2 regions of the Methylobacterium sp. 22177 genome follow, and region 2 is predicted to be linked to the other one. Evidence: predicted binding sites of a transcription regulator. Region 2 holds the regulator's gene; the other holds the start of a gene.
What was found. Region 2 encodes PhoB, which activates phosphate uptake and scavenging genes when phosphate is short. Its sites were predicted from a motif close to TGTCATNNANCTGTCAT; they were not measured.
Positions count from the first base shown of each region.

Region 1 (7,245 bases), on a different contig from region 2:
CTCGCGGAGGGCGGCCTCGTGCGCGCCAGCCAGGGTCGGGGCACCTTCGTGGAGGAGGCGCCCCTCGCCTACCCGATCGGGCCGCGGACGCGCTTCTCCGAGATCGTCGCCGGGGCCGGGCGCGAGGCCTGGGGCGACCTCGTCGCCTCGGCCACGGTCCCGGCCGGGCCCGAGCAGGCGGCCTCCCTGGCCCTCGCCCCCGGCGCGCCGATCCTGGAGCTGCTGACCGTTCACCGGGCGGACAGCGCCCCGCTCTCGACGGCGCTGACCTGGCTGCCGCTGCCGCGCTTCGCGGGCTTCGCCGAGGCCTACGCCGAGCGGGGCTCGATCACCCGGGCTTTCGCGACCTGCGGCGTCCACGACTACACCCGGCTCTCGACGCGGATCCGGGCCCGTCCCGCGGATTCCGCGGAGGCGCAGCGCCTCGACATCGCGCCGGGGCGGGTCGTGCTGGTGGTGTCGAGCGTCAACATCGATCCCGCCGGCGTGCCGATCCAGGCGAACCGCACCCTGTTCGCGGCCGACCGGGTGGAGCTGGTGATCGGGGGGTGATGCGGTGTCCGCGCGACGGCCTCGGCACAGCGTCCTCGCGAGCGGAGCGAAGCGATGACGACGAGGGTCCGTCACCCGGCGCGCGAACCGGACGCCGTACGATACGAGCCGTCCGGGCCATCCTGTCATCCCGAGGTGCCGGAGCGCAGCGGAGGCCTCGAAGGAGGGCTCCAGCTGGCGCGCGGTGGCTCGAGCCCTCCTTCGAGGCGGCCGCGCCGCACCTCAGGCCGCACCTCAGGATGAGGGGGTGGATGGGACGGACCGCCCGCTGCGCGGCCTCCTTCAGCGCGCCGCCGGCCCGATGATCGCCCGGCGCAGGCGGGTCGAGATCCAGTCGATCGCCGCCACGGTCACGAGGATCATCAGCACCAGGAAGGCGACCTGCTGCAGCTCCAGCACGCGGATCAGCTCGGTGAGGTACTGGCCGATGCCGCCCGCGCCGACGATGCCGATGATCGTCGCCGAGCGGGTGTTCGACTCGAAGAAGTACAGGACCTGGCTCGCCAGCACCGGCAGCACCCCGGGGATCAGCCCGAAGCGGATGCGGTGGAGCGCCGAGCCGCCCGAGGCGACGACGCCCTCGCCGGCGCGTCGGTCGCAGGTCTCGATCGCCTCGGAGAACAGCTTGCCGAGCGCCCCGACATCCGAGCACGCGATCGCGAGCGCCCCCGCGAACGGGCCGAGGCCGACGACGTTGATCCAGATCAGAGCCCAGATCAGCACGTCGACCGAGCGCATCACGTCGAGGCCGCGGCGGACCGCGAACCGCGCGAACGGGTTGGGCACGACGTTCCGCGCCGCCAGGAACGCCACCGGGAAGGCGAGGATCGCCGCCGTCAGCGTGCCCAGGAAGGCGATGCCGAGGGTCTCGCCCAGCGCGTGCAGGAAGGTCCAGAACTGGCCCTCCGGCGACGGCGGCAGCATCAGCACCGCGAAGGTGCCGAGCCGCCCGAGACCGTGGAGGATCCGCGCCACCGAGAAGTCGAGGCGCCAGGCGCCGAGCGCCGCGAGCCCCACCAGGACGACGAGCAGGGCGGCGAGCCGCGCCCGCCCCGGCCAGTCGGTGCGGAACTGCGCGGGGTAGCGCGCGCGCAGGCGGGCGAGGTCGGCCCGGGCCGCCGCCCGCAGGGCCTCGGGACGCGCGCTCATCGGGCCTGCTCCGCGCCGATCAGGCGGTGGCGGACCCGCTCGGTGACGAGGTCGATGCAGAAGACGGTCAGGATGATCAGCACGAGGATCGCGCTCACGTCAGCGTAGTAGAAGTTGCGGATCGCCACGAGGAATTCCTGGCCGATGCCGCCGGCGCCGACGAAGCCCATCACCCCGGCCCCGCGCACGTTGATCTCGAAGCGCAGCAACGCGTAGGAGGCGAAGTTCGACAGGACCTGCGGCAGCACCGCGAAGCGCACCGTCTGGACCCAGGTCGCGCCCGAGGCCGACAGGCCCTCGACGGGGCGCATGTCGATGTTCTCGACCACCTCGGAGAACAGCTTGCCCAGCGCCCCCGTGGTGTGGATCGCGATGGCGAGCACGCCCACCATCGGGCCGAGGCCGAAGGCGATCACGAAGATCAGCGCGAACACCACCTCGGGGACGGTGCGGCACAGTTCCAGGAGGCGCTTGGCGCCGACGCGCAGCGCGCGCGACCGCACGAGGTTGGCGGCGGCCACGAAGCTGAGGGCGAAGCCCCCGAGCCCCCCGAGCAGCGTCCCGAGATAGGCCATGAGCAGGGTCTCGCCCAGCAGGCCCAGCCATTTGGGCAGGCCCCAGTACCAGGCGCGGACGTCCTCCAGCGGGTGATCGAGGCCGATCGGCGGCAGGATCTGCTGGATGTAGGCGGTGAACTTGCCGATGTTCTCGGCGAGGACCAGCGGCCGCACCTCGGCGATCAGCCCGGCGACCACGGCGAGCGCCGCCACCAGGGCGAAGCCCGCCAGCGTGCGGCGGCGGGCTTCCCCGGTCGCCGCCGCGTAGAGGCCGGAGAGGGCGGCTGCCCGCTCCGGCGACAGGGGTGTCAGACCGCGCAAGGCGGGCGGCTCCGGATCAGGACTTCCGGCGCTGCTCGTCGTTGAAGCGCAGCATGTCGATGATCGGCTGGTAATCCTTGAGGGTCACCGGCGTGAGATCCTGGTCCTTGCCGTCGGAGAGCCGGTCGAACGCGGCCTTGTCGGCCTTCGGCAGGGCCACGAAGGCGTCGCGGATCTTGGCCTTCAGGTCGTCCGGCAGGCTCGCCAGCACGGCGAATGGCCCCTCCGGCAGGAAGTCGGACTTGAACACGACGCGGAAGTCCGACTGCTGCATCGGGGTGCCGTCGGGCTTCTTGAGCATGCCCTTGGCGGCCATGCGGGTGACCATCGTGTCGGTCTCGGAATTCCACAGGTTGGCGGCGGCGTCGGCGGTGCCCTGGGTGAGCGCCAGCACGGCGTTCTCGTGGCTGCCGGCGTAGAAGGTCTTGCCGAAGAACTTCTCCACGTCGTAGCCGGCCCGCTTCAGGAAGAAGCGCGGCGCCTGGTTGCCCGAGGTCGAGTTCGGATCGACCAGGGCGAGGTTCTTGCCCTTCAGATCCTCGACGGTCTTGTAGGGGCTGGAGGCCAGCACGTAGACCACCGAATAGTAGCCCGAGGCGCCGGTCTCGTGCTTCTGGTTGACGATCGGCTCGATCTTCACGCCGGTCATCACGGCCCGCGCGAAGGAGGCCGGCCCGTACCACGCGATCTGGATGTTGCCGGCCCGCTGGCCCTCGATCACGGCGGCGTAGTCGCTCGCCACCCGCAGCTTCACCGGCACGCCGAGCGTCTTGGTCAGGTAGGCGGTGAGCGGCGCCCACCGGTCGGCGGTGCCCGAGGCGTTCTCCGCCGGGATCACGCCGAGCGTCAGCTCCGGATACTGGGCCTTCCAGTCCTGGGCGGCGGCCGGCAGGCCGAGGAGGGCGAGGGCCGCGGCGGCGGCGAGGGTGCGTCGGGTGATCATCGGGTCGTCCTTCGTGGCGGCGTCGGCGAGGTTCGGCCGGCCAAGGGCCGGTCGGGCGTTTCCAGAGCGGTGCTCGTTGGCAGTGCTCGTTGGCAGTGCTCGTTGGCGGTGTTCGCTGGGGCCCGGGGCCCGGATCAGGCGCCGAGAGCGGCCTCGCGGACCGGCCGGGCCGGCACGAGACCGGGCCGGCCCGGCATCGCGGCCCGCTGCTCCGCCTCGCGCTGCGCGGAATCGTCCAGCACCTCGCCGGCCTCCAGGCCGTAGAGGCGGCGCGCCACGTCCTCGGTCAGGTCGAAGGGGCCGCCCTCGAACACGACCCGCCCGGCCGCGAGGCCGACGAGGCGGTCGCAGTAGGCGCGGGCGAGGTCGAGGGAGTGCAGGTTGCACAGCACGGTGATGCCGTAGCGCCGGTTCACCTCGGCCAGCGCGTCCATCACCAGGCGGGTGTTGCGCGGGTCGAGGGAGGCGACCGGCTCGTCGGCGAGCAGGATCTCGGGCTCCTGCACGAGGGCGCGGGCGATGGCGACGCGCTGCTGCTGCCCGCCCGACAGGCCGTCGGCCCGCTGGCCGGCGAACTCGCCCATGTCGAAGCTCTCCAGGGCGGCGAGGGCCATGGCCCGGTCCTCGGCGGACCATTGCCGGAGCAGGGAGCGATAGGTCGGCACGTGGCTGAGGCGCCCCATCAGCACGTTCGTCATCACGTCGAGGCGGCCGACGAGGTTGAACTGCTGGAAGATCATGGCGCAGCGGGTGCGCCATTCCCGCAGGGGACGGCCGCGCAGGGTCGTCACCTCGCGGCCCTCGTGGAGGATGCGCCCCGAACTCGGGTCCGCCAGCCGATTGATGAGGCGCAGGAGCGTCGACTTGCCGGCGCCCGACCGGCCGATCACCCCGACGAAGCTGCCGGGCTCGATCCGGAGCGACACGCCGTCGACGGCGCGCCGGTCGCCGTACTGGCGCGTGAGATCCTCGATAACCAGCATGCAACCATCCGCCGCGGAGTGGCCGCACGTAAACGCCGGTTTCACGACGATTGGATGACGTATTCGGAACGATTATATTTGCCGGCGCAACATCTCGGTTATTTCGATAGCCGACTTAATCTTCGCAGCGCTCCAGGAACGCCTCAATCGGCAGGCCGCGGAAATCCGGCAGCGCCCGGCGCAGGCGCTCGTGGTCCCAGTCCCACCAGGCGAGGCGCATCAGGCGGGCGGCGATCGCCTCGGGGAAGCGGCGCCGGACCGGCCGGGCGGGATTGCCGACGACGATCGTGTAGGGCTCGACGTCGCGGGTGACGATGGCGCCCGCTCCCACCACCGCGCCGGTGCCGATCGTGCGCCCCGGCAGGACGACCGCGCCGTGGCCGATCCAGACATCGTGGCCGATCGCCACCGGGCTCGCCCGGCGCCGGTCGAAGAAGGCGGGCTCGTCCGATTCGTCCGGCCAGTAGGCCCGCGCCCGGTAGGTGAAGTGCGCCTGGGAGGCGCGCTCCATCGGGTGATTGCCGGGATTGATCCGCACGCTGGCGGCGATCGAGCAGAACTTGCCGATCGCGGTGTAGATCACCTCGCCGTCCTCACCGATGTAGGAATAGTCGTCGAGGATTGTCTCGGTGAGCCGGGTGCGGGCGCCGACCTCGGTGTAGCGGCCGAGGCGGCTGTCGACGACCCGGGCGCTCGGATCGAGCGCGGGTTCGAGGCCGAGGGGGCGGTCAACCACGGGCTTCTCCGAAGGGCAGGCGCGCCAGGAGCCGGAACGGCTCCGACCCGTCCTGGATCAGGAGGCTGACGGCGTCGATCCGCAGGGGCTCCGGCCCCGCGGCGCCGTAGGCTTCGGACAGGCGCCGGTGCCAGGAATCGCGATCCGCCTCCGGCAGGGCGTCGGTCAGGGTCATGTGGAAGCGGAAGGCCTCGAACACGTACGGGTAGCCCCAGCGCGCGAGGAGCGCGCGGCCGCGCGCGTCGAGGCGCTCCGGGCGGCGCTTGGCGCGCTCGGCCTCCGTGAGCGGCGCCCGGAACGGGTCCAGGGCGGCGACGCATTCGGCCGCCAGCAGCCCCAGCTCCGGCGGCGGGGCCTCCGGCACCAGGGCGAGGAACGGCCCGAGGGCGGCGACCCGGAGCGGGCCCACCGCCACCGGCGGGTGCGCGGCCGCGAGGTCGCGGGCGGCGGCGACGAGGTCGGCCTCCGCGGCGCCCGGGGCGAGGCGCATCGGCGCCTTGAGGGTGGCGTGGAACCCGTAGACCCGCGCGCCCGCCGTGACCGCCGCGAGATCACCGAGCCCCTCCGGGTGCGCGACCGGCAGCCCGGAGACGTTGTCGGTGCCGAGGACCGCGCGCCCGAAGGCTTCGAGGCGGGATCCCGGGGCGGGCAGCCAGTAGAGGGCGTAGCGGCGCGACACGTCAGGGCCTCCGATCGCCGGGCGGTCAGGCCGTCGGCGCGTAGGAGCGCGCGCCGGCGGCCCGCCGGGGGCGCACGTCCATGGCGTTGCCCCGCCACACGATGGCGCTCCGCATCCAGGCGCCGAGCCAGATCGCCGGGATCAGGGCGTCGCGCGCCAGGAAGGCCGCCAGCGTGCGGGGCGAACGGTGCCAACCCGCGCGGACCGCGAGCCGGTGCTCGGCGGCATAGCACAGGGCGGCGAGGCCGGCAGCGCCGGCGAGGCCCGCGAGGCTGCCGGCCCAGAGGGCGACGAGGAGCGCCGGCAGCAGGACGCCGCTGCCGATCTCGGGGGCGAAGAACAGCGGGAAGGTCACGCGGCGCAGGCGCGCCCAGCGCAGCTGCCGCGCCCAGACCTCCCGGAAGCCGCGCGGGCCGAGCGGCTGCTCGAACGGGCTCGCCACGAGGTGGACGCGCTTGCCGGCGGCGCGCACGAGCTTGGTGGCGGCCGCGTCCTCGGCGATCTCGGCGGCGAGCGCCTGGAGCCCGCCCTGCGCCTCCAGGAAGGGCTTGTGCCAGAGCATGCTCTTGCCCTGCGCGAAGCCCAGGCCGAAGGCCTCGGCGGCGTATTGCCAGCGCGCCTGGAGGGTGTTCAGGAAGGCGCACTCCACCTCCGCCATGAAGCTGCCCGGGCGGGCGCCGGCCGGGGTGGAGCAGACGAGGCCGGTATCGTCGCGCCACGCCGCCTGGAGCCGCTGGAGGTAGTCCGGCGGCATGGCCACGTTGGAATCGGCGAGCACCACCCAGTCGTGGGCGGCGGCGCGCCAGCCGCGCAGGCAGTTGTTGAGCTTCGGGTTCGCGCTGACGCGCTCGTCGCCGCGGATCAGGCGGGCCGGCACCTGCGGGTGGGCCTCGATCAGGCGCTCCACCATCGGCACGATCGGGTCGGCCGGGTCGGCCACGCAGAAGATCAGCTCGTAGGCCGGGTAGTCGAGGCGGAAGCTGCGGACGAGCATCTCCTCGCTGTACGCCTCGACCCCGCGCAGCGGCCGGACCAGGGAGACGGGCGCGCCGTCGGGGAATTGCGACGGGCCGTGGTTCCGGCCGAGGCGCCGGGCCGCGACGGCGATGCTGCCGACCTGGACGAGGGCCAGGAGCGCGCCGAGGGACAGGGCCGGCACCGTGGCGTCAATCATGCGGATCCCTCGTGCGATCGGGCGAGCGGTCCGGTCCGCTAGCGGCTCGACCGCGTCAGGCGTGTGACAGCGCCGCCCGGCGCTCCCGGTCCCGGTCACCGACGCGGCGCGTCGCGTCGCGGGCCGTCACGGGCCGTCACGGGCCGTCACG
Region 1 is NZ_JBQEPK010000071.1:1,462-8,706, reverse strand. Features, by position in the region: gene phnF (phosphonate metabolism transcriptional regulator PhnF) at 1-552, shown strand, start outside; gene phnE (phosphonate ABC transporter, permease protein PhnE) at 835-1,701, opposite strand; gene phnE (phosphonate ABC transporter, permease protein PhnE) at 1,698-2,579, opposite strand; gene phnD (phosphonate ABC transporter substrate-binding protein) at 2,596-3,522, opposite strand; gene phnC (phosphonate ABC transporter ATP-binding protein) at 3,657-4,505, opposite strand; gene ACTJK8_RS30500 (chloramphenicol acetyltransferase) at 4,621-5,241, opposite strand; gene ACTJK8_RS30495 (DUF1045 domain-containing protein) at 5,234-5,920, opposite strand; gene ACTJK8_RS30490 (ceramide glucosyltransferase) at 5,946-7,094, opposite strand.
Region 1: phnC (phosphonate ABC transporter ATP-binding protein) is a predicted target of PhoB. The motif match lies at 4,549-4,565, and genes of this name have one in related genera.

Region 2 (7,245 bases):
TGATCCGCCGCCTCGCCATCCTGATCCTGGCCCTCGCCGCGAGCCTCTCGGCCGCCGCGGCGCAGGGGTTTCCGCAGGGCTTCCGCACGCCCGCGGACCTCGTGCGCGCGAGCCTCGTGGCCGAGCCCGCCGCGGTCGCCGGCGCGCAGCCCTTCACGCTGGCCGTGCGGATGCAGATCAAGCCCGGCTGGCACGTCTACTGGCGCAATCCGGGCGATTCCGGCCTGCCCCCGGAGGTGACCTGGACCCTGCCGGCCGGCTTCAACGCCGGCGCGATCCGGTGGCCGGCGCCGGAGCGCATCCCGATCGCGACCCTCATGAACTACGGCTACGAGGGCGAGGTCACGCTCCTCGTGCCGGTGACGCCGCCGCCGAGCCTCGACCCGGCGGACCCGGTGCGGATCCAGGCGAAACTGACCTACCTCGTCTGCGAGACCGAGTGCGTCCCCGGCTCGGCCGACCTCGCCCTGACGATGCCCGTGGGCAAGGCCGAGCCGGACCCGGCCAGCGCCGCGCTGTTCGCGCGCGCGCGCGCCGCCCTGCCCGTGCCGGCGCTCTGGCCCCTGCGCCTGTCGAGCCAGGGCGACACCCTGCGCCTCGATTTCGCCGCGACCGGTCTCAAGCCCGAGGCGGTCCGCAACGCCGCGTACTTTCCCTACGCCGAGACCGCGATCGACAACGCCGCCGCCCAGGTGATGACCGTCGACGAGACCGGCCTGCACCTGACCCTCGCGCGGAGCAGCCCGACCGATCCGGTGCCCACCGCGCTGCCCGGCGTCCTGACGGTCGACGAGGTCGACGCCGCCGGGACCCGCCGGCTCGCCTTCGCGTACGGCGACGAGCCGGTGCTCCCGGCCGCCGCGGCGCCGGCCCCGACCGCGCCGAACCCGGGCGCGACCGGGCCGGCAACCTCCGACTTCGACGCGCTGACCCTCGCGACCGCCGCGGCCTTCGCCTTCCTCGGCGGCCTGATCCTCAACCTGATGCCCTGCGTTTTCCCGGTCCTCTCGATCAAGGTCCTGAGCCTCGTGCGGCACGCGGGCGAGGGGCCGGCCCGGCTGCGGCTCCACGGCCTCGCCTACACGGCCGGCGTCCTGGCGAGCTTCCTGGCGCTCGCCGCTGCGCTGATCGGCCTGAAGAGCGGCGGGGCCGCGATCGGCTGGGGGTTCCAGCTGCAATCGCCCGCCGTGGTCGCGGGGCTCGCCTACCTGCTGTTCGCGATGGGCCTGAGCCTCTCCGGCGCGGTCCATGTCGGCGGGCGGCTCGCCGGCCTCGGAGACGGCCTCACCCGGCGCGCCGGCCTGAGCGGCTCGTTCTTCACGGGCGTGCTCGCCACCCTGGTGGCGACGCCCTGCACGGCGCCGTTCATGGGCTCGGCGGTGGGCTTCGCGCTGACCCAGAGCGCCGGCGTGGCGCTCGCCGTCTTCGCCAGCCTCGGCCTCGGCCTCGCCCTGCCCTTCCTGCTCCTGACCCTCTGGCCGCCGGCCCTGCGGGCACTGCCGCGGCCGGGCGCCTGGATGGAGACCCTCAAGCAGGTGCTGGCCTTCCCGGTCTACGCCACCGTCGCGTGGCTGATCTGGGTGCTGGCGCAGCAGGTCGACCCGCGCGGGCAGCTGGCGGCGCTGATCGGCCTCGTGCTCGTGGGCTTCGCCGCCTGGGCCTGGGAGCACGGCCGCGCCGCCGCGCCGCGGACGGGTCGGATCGCGCAGGCCGCCGCGGTGCTGGCGCTGATCGCGGTCGCCTCCCTCGCCGTCACCCTGCCCCGGAGCAGCGCCGCGCCGGCGGCGCAGGCTGCCGCCGACGGGGTCGAGCCGTTCACGCAGGCGCGCCTCGACGCCCTTCTCGACGCGCACCGCCCCGTCTTCGTCGACATGACCGCCGCCTGGTGCATCACCTGCGCGGTCAACGAGGCGACCTCGCTCAACACCCGGGCGGTGCGGGCCGCGATGGCCGAGCGCGGCGTGACCTACATGAAGGGCGACTGGACCAACCAGAACCCCGAGATCACCCGCCTGCTGGAGAAGCACGGGCGCAGCGGCGTCCCGCTCTACCTGCTCTACACCGGGACGGGGGAGCCCCAGGTGCTCCCGCAGATCCTGACCGAGGGGACGGTCCTGGCGGCGCTGGAGGCGGTGCCGGCCGCCGCGGGACGGAGCGCGGCGCTGGCGCGCTGAACCCGTCCGCGGTCTCGGGCGCCTGAGCAGAGACGGCGCGCCGGAGCGATCTGTCGCTCCGGCAGTCCATGGGGCCTCCTCAGGCCTCGAGCGAGAAGGTCTCGTCGAAGGCGTAGCCCGAGCCGCGGACCGTGCGGATCGGGTCGGCTTGGCGCGGGCCGTTCAGCGCCTTGCGCAGCCGCCCGACATGCACGTCCACCGTGCGCTCGTCGATGTAGACGTCGTGGCCCCAGACCCCGTCGAGGAGCTGCTCGCGGGAGAAGACCCGGCCCGGCGCGAGCATCAGGAATTCCAGCAGCCGGAACTCTGTCGGGCCCAGATGCAGCTCCTCGCCGCCGCGACGGACGCGGTGGCCGGTGCGGTCGAGCTCCAAATCGCCCGCCGCCAGCCGGTCCGAGACGTGGGCGGGCTTGGCCCGGCGCAGCAGCGCGCGGATCCGGGCGAGCAGTTCAGGCACCGAGAACGGCTTGACGATGTAGTCGTCGGCGCCCGTGCCGAGACCGCGGACGCGGTCGCCCTCCTCGCCCCGGGCGGTGAGCATGATCACCGGCAGGCGCTCGGTCTCCCGGCGCGCCCGGATCCGGCGGCACAGCTCGATCCCGGAGAGGCCGGGCAGCATCCAGTCGAGCAGGACGAGGTCCGGGATCCGCTCCGCCAGGAGCAGCTCGGCGTCGTCGCCGCGCGCCGCCGAATCCACCAGGAAGCCCTCGGCCTCCAGGTTGTAGCGCAGCAGCGTGGTCAGCGCCTCCTCGTCCTCGACGATCAGGACTTGCATGCTCACGTTCGACGACTCGTTCTACCGGCGGTCCCGCGGATGGTGCAGGAGGCGCCGCCCGGCCTCAACCTGCACGGTTACTGGCCCCGGCCATGCCCGCAGGAAGGCCGGGGTCGGGGGCTCACGGCGCCTGGAGTCCGTCCACCGTCGCGTAGTTCGACGCGTCGTTCTTCGGCCGGTCGCCCGCCAGGGTCTCCCCCGTGGCGAGGTAGTGGATCGTCTCGGCGATGTTGGTGGTGTGGTCGCCGATGCGCTCGACGTTCTTGGCGCAGAACAGCAGATGCGTGCAGAACGAGATGTTGCGCGGGTCCTCCATCATGTAGGTCAGGAGCTCGCGGAACAGGGAATTGTACAGGGCGTCGATCTCACCGTCGCGCTCCCAGACGTCGTGGGCCGCCTGGACGTCGCGGCTCGCGTAGGCGTCGAGCACGTCCTTGAGCTGGCCCTCGGCGAGGTCGCTCATGTGGCGCACGCCGAGCACGATCTTCTGGGCCGGCGCCTGGTCGGAGATCGCCACCACGCGCTTGGCGACGTTCTTGGCGAGGTCGCCGATCCGCTCGAGATCGCCGGAGACGCGGATCGCCGAGATGGTCTCGCGCAGGTCGATCGCCAGCGGCTGGCGCCGGGCGATCAGCAGCACGGCGCGCTCCTCGATGTCCCGCTGCAGTGCGTCGAGGCGCTTGTCGGCGAGGATCACCGCCTGGGCGAGCGTGTCGTCCCGGCGCACGAGGGCATCGGTCGCCTCCGCGGTCATCTTCTCGGCGACGCCGCCCATCTCCGAGATCGAGCGACGCAGGTTCTCCAGGTCGGTGTCGTAGGAGGTGACGATATGGCCGGGCATGGCGGATCCTTCGATGGGGTCCCGGGGACGGCACTCCGGGAGGTTTGCGGATCCGCCGACGCGCCGGAGACGCGAGCGGCGGTCCCGGGACCGGAGCGGCCCGGCAGACTAGCCGAAGCGGCCGGTGATGTAGTCCTGCGTGCGGCGCTCCGTCGGATTCATGAACATCCGGTTGGTCGGACCGAACTCGACGAGCTGCCCCAGATACATGAAGGCGGTGAACTGCGAGATGCGCGCCGCCTGCTGCATGTTGTGGGTGACGATCACGATGGTGAACTCGTCGCGCAGCTGCTCGATCAGCTCCTCGATGCGGCCGGTGGAGATCGGGTCGAGGGCCGAGGTCGGCTCGTCGAACAGGATCACCTCCGGACGCTGCGCCACCGTCCGGGCGATGCACAGGCGCTGCTGCTGGCCGCCCGACAGGCCGGTCCCCGGCTGCCGGAGCTTGTCCTTCACCTCGTCCCAGAGGGCGGCCTTGCGCAGGGATTCCTCGATCCGGCCGTCGAGCTCGGATTTCGGCAGCTTCTCGTAGAGGCGCAGGCCGAAGGCCACGTTGTCGTAGATCGACATCGGGAACGGCGTCGGCTTCTGGAACACCATGCCGATGCGCGAGCGCAGCTCGTTCAGGTCGACGGAGGGGCTGAGGATGTTCTCGCCGTCGAGCAGGATCTCGCCCTCCGCGCGCTGCTCCGGGTAGAGGCTGTAGATCCGGTTGAAGCAGCGCAGCAGGGTGGACTTGCCGCAGCCGGAGGGGCCGATCAGCGCCGTCACCTGCCGGTCGTGGAAGTTGAGGTTGACGTCCTTCAGCCCGTGGAAGCTGCCGTAGTAGAAGTTCAGGTCCTTGACGGCGATCCGCACGGGGCCGCCCTCTTCGGCGCGGTTGCGGTTCAGCTCGACCGTCGGGATCGCGGAGGCGGCGTTCATCGTCGTGTCCTCGAAAGGGGGCTCAGCGCGAGGCCTGCGGCTTGATCACGAGGCGCGCGATGATCGACAGCGCCAGGATGGTCGCGGTGATCAGGAGCGCGCCCGCCCAGGCGAGGCCCTGCCAGTTCGGGTAGGGCGAGAGGGCGAACTGGTAGATCATCACCGGCAGGTTCGCGACGCCGCCCATCAGGTTGGCCGAGAACCAGGAATTGTTGTTGAGCGCGGTGAACAGCAGCGGCGCGGTCTCGCCGGCGATGCGGGCGAGCGCCAGGATGATGCCGGTGACGATGCCGGCCGAGGCCGCCCGCCAGGTCACGCTCATGATCACCGTCGAGGGCGGCGCGCCGAGCGCCGCGCCGGCCTCCCGCAGGGTTCCGGGGACGAGGCGCAGCATGTCCTCGGTGGTGCGCACGATCACCGGCACGGCGATGATCGCCAGGGCCACGCCGCCGGCCCAGCCCGAGTAGGTGCCCATCGGCCGCACCATCAGCGTGTAGACGAACAGGCCGATCAGGATCGACGGCGCCGAGAGCAGGACGTCGTTGAGGAAGCGGATCAGGGCCGCCAGCTTCGAGCCGCGCCCGTACTCGGCGAGGAAGGTCCCGGCCATGACGCCGACCGGTGTGGCGATCAGGATGCCGATCCCGGTCAGCACGAGGCTGCCCAGGATCGCGTTGGCGATGCCGCCGCCCTCGGAGCCCGGGCCCGGGGTCGGGTTGGTGAACAGGGTGGGCGTGAAGCCGCGCACGCCCTGGACGATCAGCATCACCAGGATCGAGCCGAGGACCAGGGCGCCCACCACCGTCGCGGCGGTGCAGGCGACGCGCAGGGCCCGGTCGGCGACGCGGCGTCCCTGGCGGACGCGGCCGGGGCGGCGCTGGGCGGCCGGGGCGATCGTGCTGGAGGAAACCATCGCGCGTGCTCCTCAGGCGGCCTTGACGCGGCGCGTCAGCAGCCGGGCGATGATGAGCACCACGAAGGTGATCACGAACAGGATGCAGCCCAGGGCCATCAGCGCGTTCAGCTGGAGGCCGTCCGCCTCGTTGAACTCGTTGGCGATGCGCGACGCGATGGTCGAGCTCGGGTCGAAGATCGAGGCCGAGAGCCGGTTGGCGTTGCCGACCACGAAGGTCACCGCCATCGTCTCGCCGAGCGCCCGGCCGAGGCCGAGCATGATCGCGCCGATGATCGAGACCGCCGCCTGCGGCACCAGCACGTGGCGCACGACCTCCCAGGTGGTGCAGCCGATGCCGTAGGCGCTCTCGCGCAGCACGGTCGGGATCTGGTCGAGCATGTCCCGGGCGATCGAGGCGATGAACGGCACGATCATGATCGCCAGGATGATCCCGGCGGTGAACACGCCGACGCCCGACGGTACCCGGGCGTAGAACAGCGTGCCGACGATCGGCATGCCCTCCACGAGGTTCGAGACCGGGATCTGGACGTAGCGCGCGAAGAGCGGCGCGAACACGAACAGGCCCCACATGCCGTAGATGATGCTCGGCACGGCGGCGAGCAGCTCGATCGTCATGGCGACCGGCTTGCGGGCCCAGCCCGGGCAGAGCTGGGTGAGGTAGACCGCGATGCCCAGCGAGACCGGCACGCCGATCAGCAGGGCCAGGAAGGCGGAGGCGACGGTCCCGATCACCGCGACCAGGGCGCCGTACTGCTCGGTCCCGACGTTCCAGGCGCTGGAGGTCAGGAAGCTGAAGCCGAACTCGCGGAAGGCGGGCCAGCCGCCGTACAGGATCGAGCCGAGGATGCCGGCGAGCACGAGCAGCACCAGCAGGGCCGCGCCGTACGAGCAGGTCCGGAACAGCGTGTCGAGGCTCCGGCTCGGCGCCTTCCGCGCGGTCGCGGTACGGGTTCGGCCGAGGGCGATCGATTCGGTCAAAGCGGGCATCCGCGGTTCTCTGCGAAGGGGGGCGTGGTAGCGCGCTGCGTTCCCGGAAGCGAGGGAGGAGGTTCTCACCTCCTCCCGGCCACGCTCACATGTTGAGGACAGGCTTGCCGTCCTTGCCCTTCACGTCCTTCCACTCCTGGTGGATCAGTTCGACGACGTTGTCCGGCAGCGGGACGTAGTCGAGGTCGGTGGCGAGCTTGTCGCCGTTCTTGTAGGCCCAGTCGAAGAACTTCAGCACGGCGGCGGACTTGGCCGGATCGGCGGCGTCCTTGTGGACCAGGATGAAGGTCGCCGCCGTGATCGGCCACGCCTCCTCACCCGGCTGGTTGGTCAGCGAGATGCCGAAGCCCGGGGCGGCCTTCCAGTCGGCGCTGGCGGCCGCGGCCTGGAACGCCTTGTCGTCGGGCTGCGGGTACTTGCCGGCCTTGTTCTGCAGCAGGGCGTAGGAGAGCTTGTTCTGCTTGGCGTAGGCCGACTCGACGTAGCCGATCGCGTTCGGCACCTGCTTCACGGTGGCGGTGACGCCCTCGTTGCCCTTGCCGCCCTGACCCACCGGCCAGGAGATCGTCGTGGCCGCGCCGTACTCCTTCTTCCAGGGCTCGGAGACCTGGGACAGGTAGGTGGTGAA
Region 2 is NZ_JBQEPK010000002.1:62,967-70,211, reverse strand. Features, by position in the region: gene ACTJK8_RS02665 (protein-disulfide reductase DsbD family protein) at 1-2,174, shown strand, start outside; gene phoB (phosphate regulon transcriptional regulator PhoB) at 2,254-2,949, opposite strand; gene phoU (phosphate signaling complex protein PhoU) at 3,071-3,790, opposite strand; gene pstB (phosphate ABC transporter ATP-binding protein PstB) at 3,899-4,714, opposite strand; gene pstA (phosphate ABC transporter permease PstA) at 4,737-5,627, opposite strand; gene pstC (phosphate ABC transporter permease subunit PstC) at 5,640-6,617, opposite strand; gene pstS (phosphate ABC transporter substrate-binding protein PstS) at 6,703-7,245, opposite strand, start outside.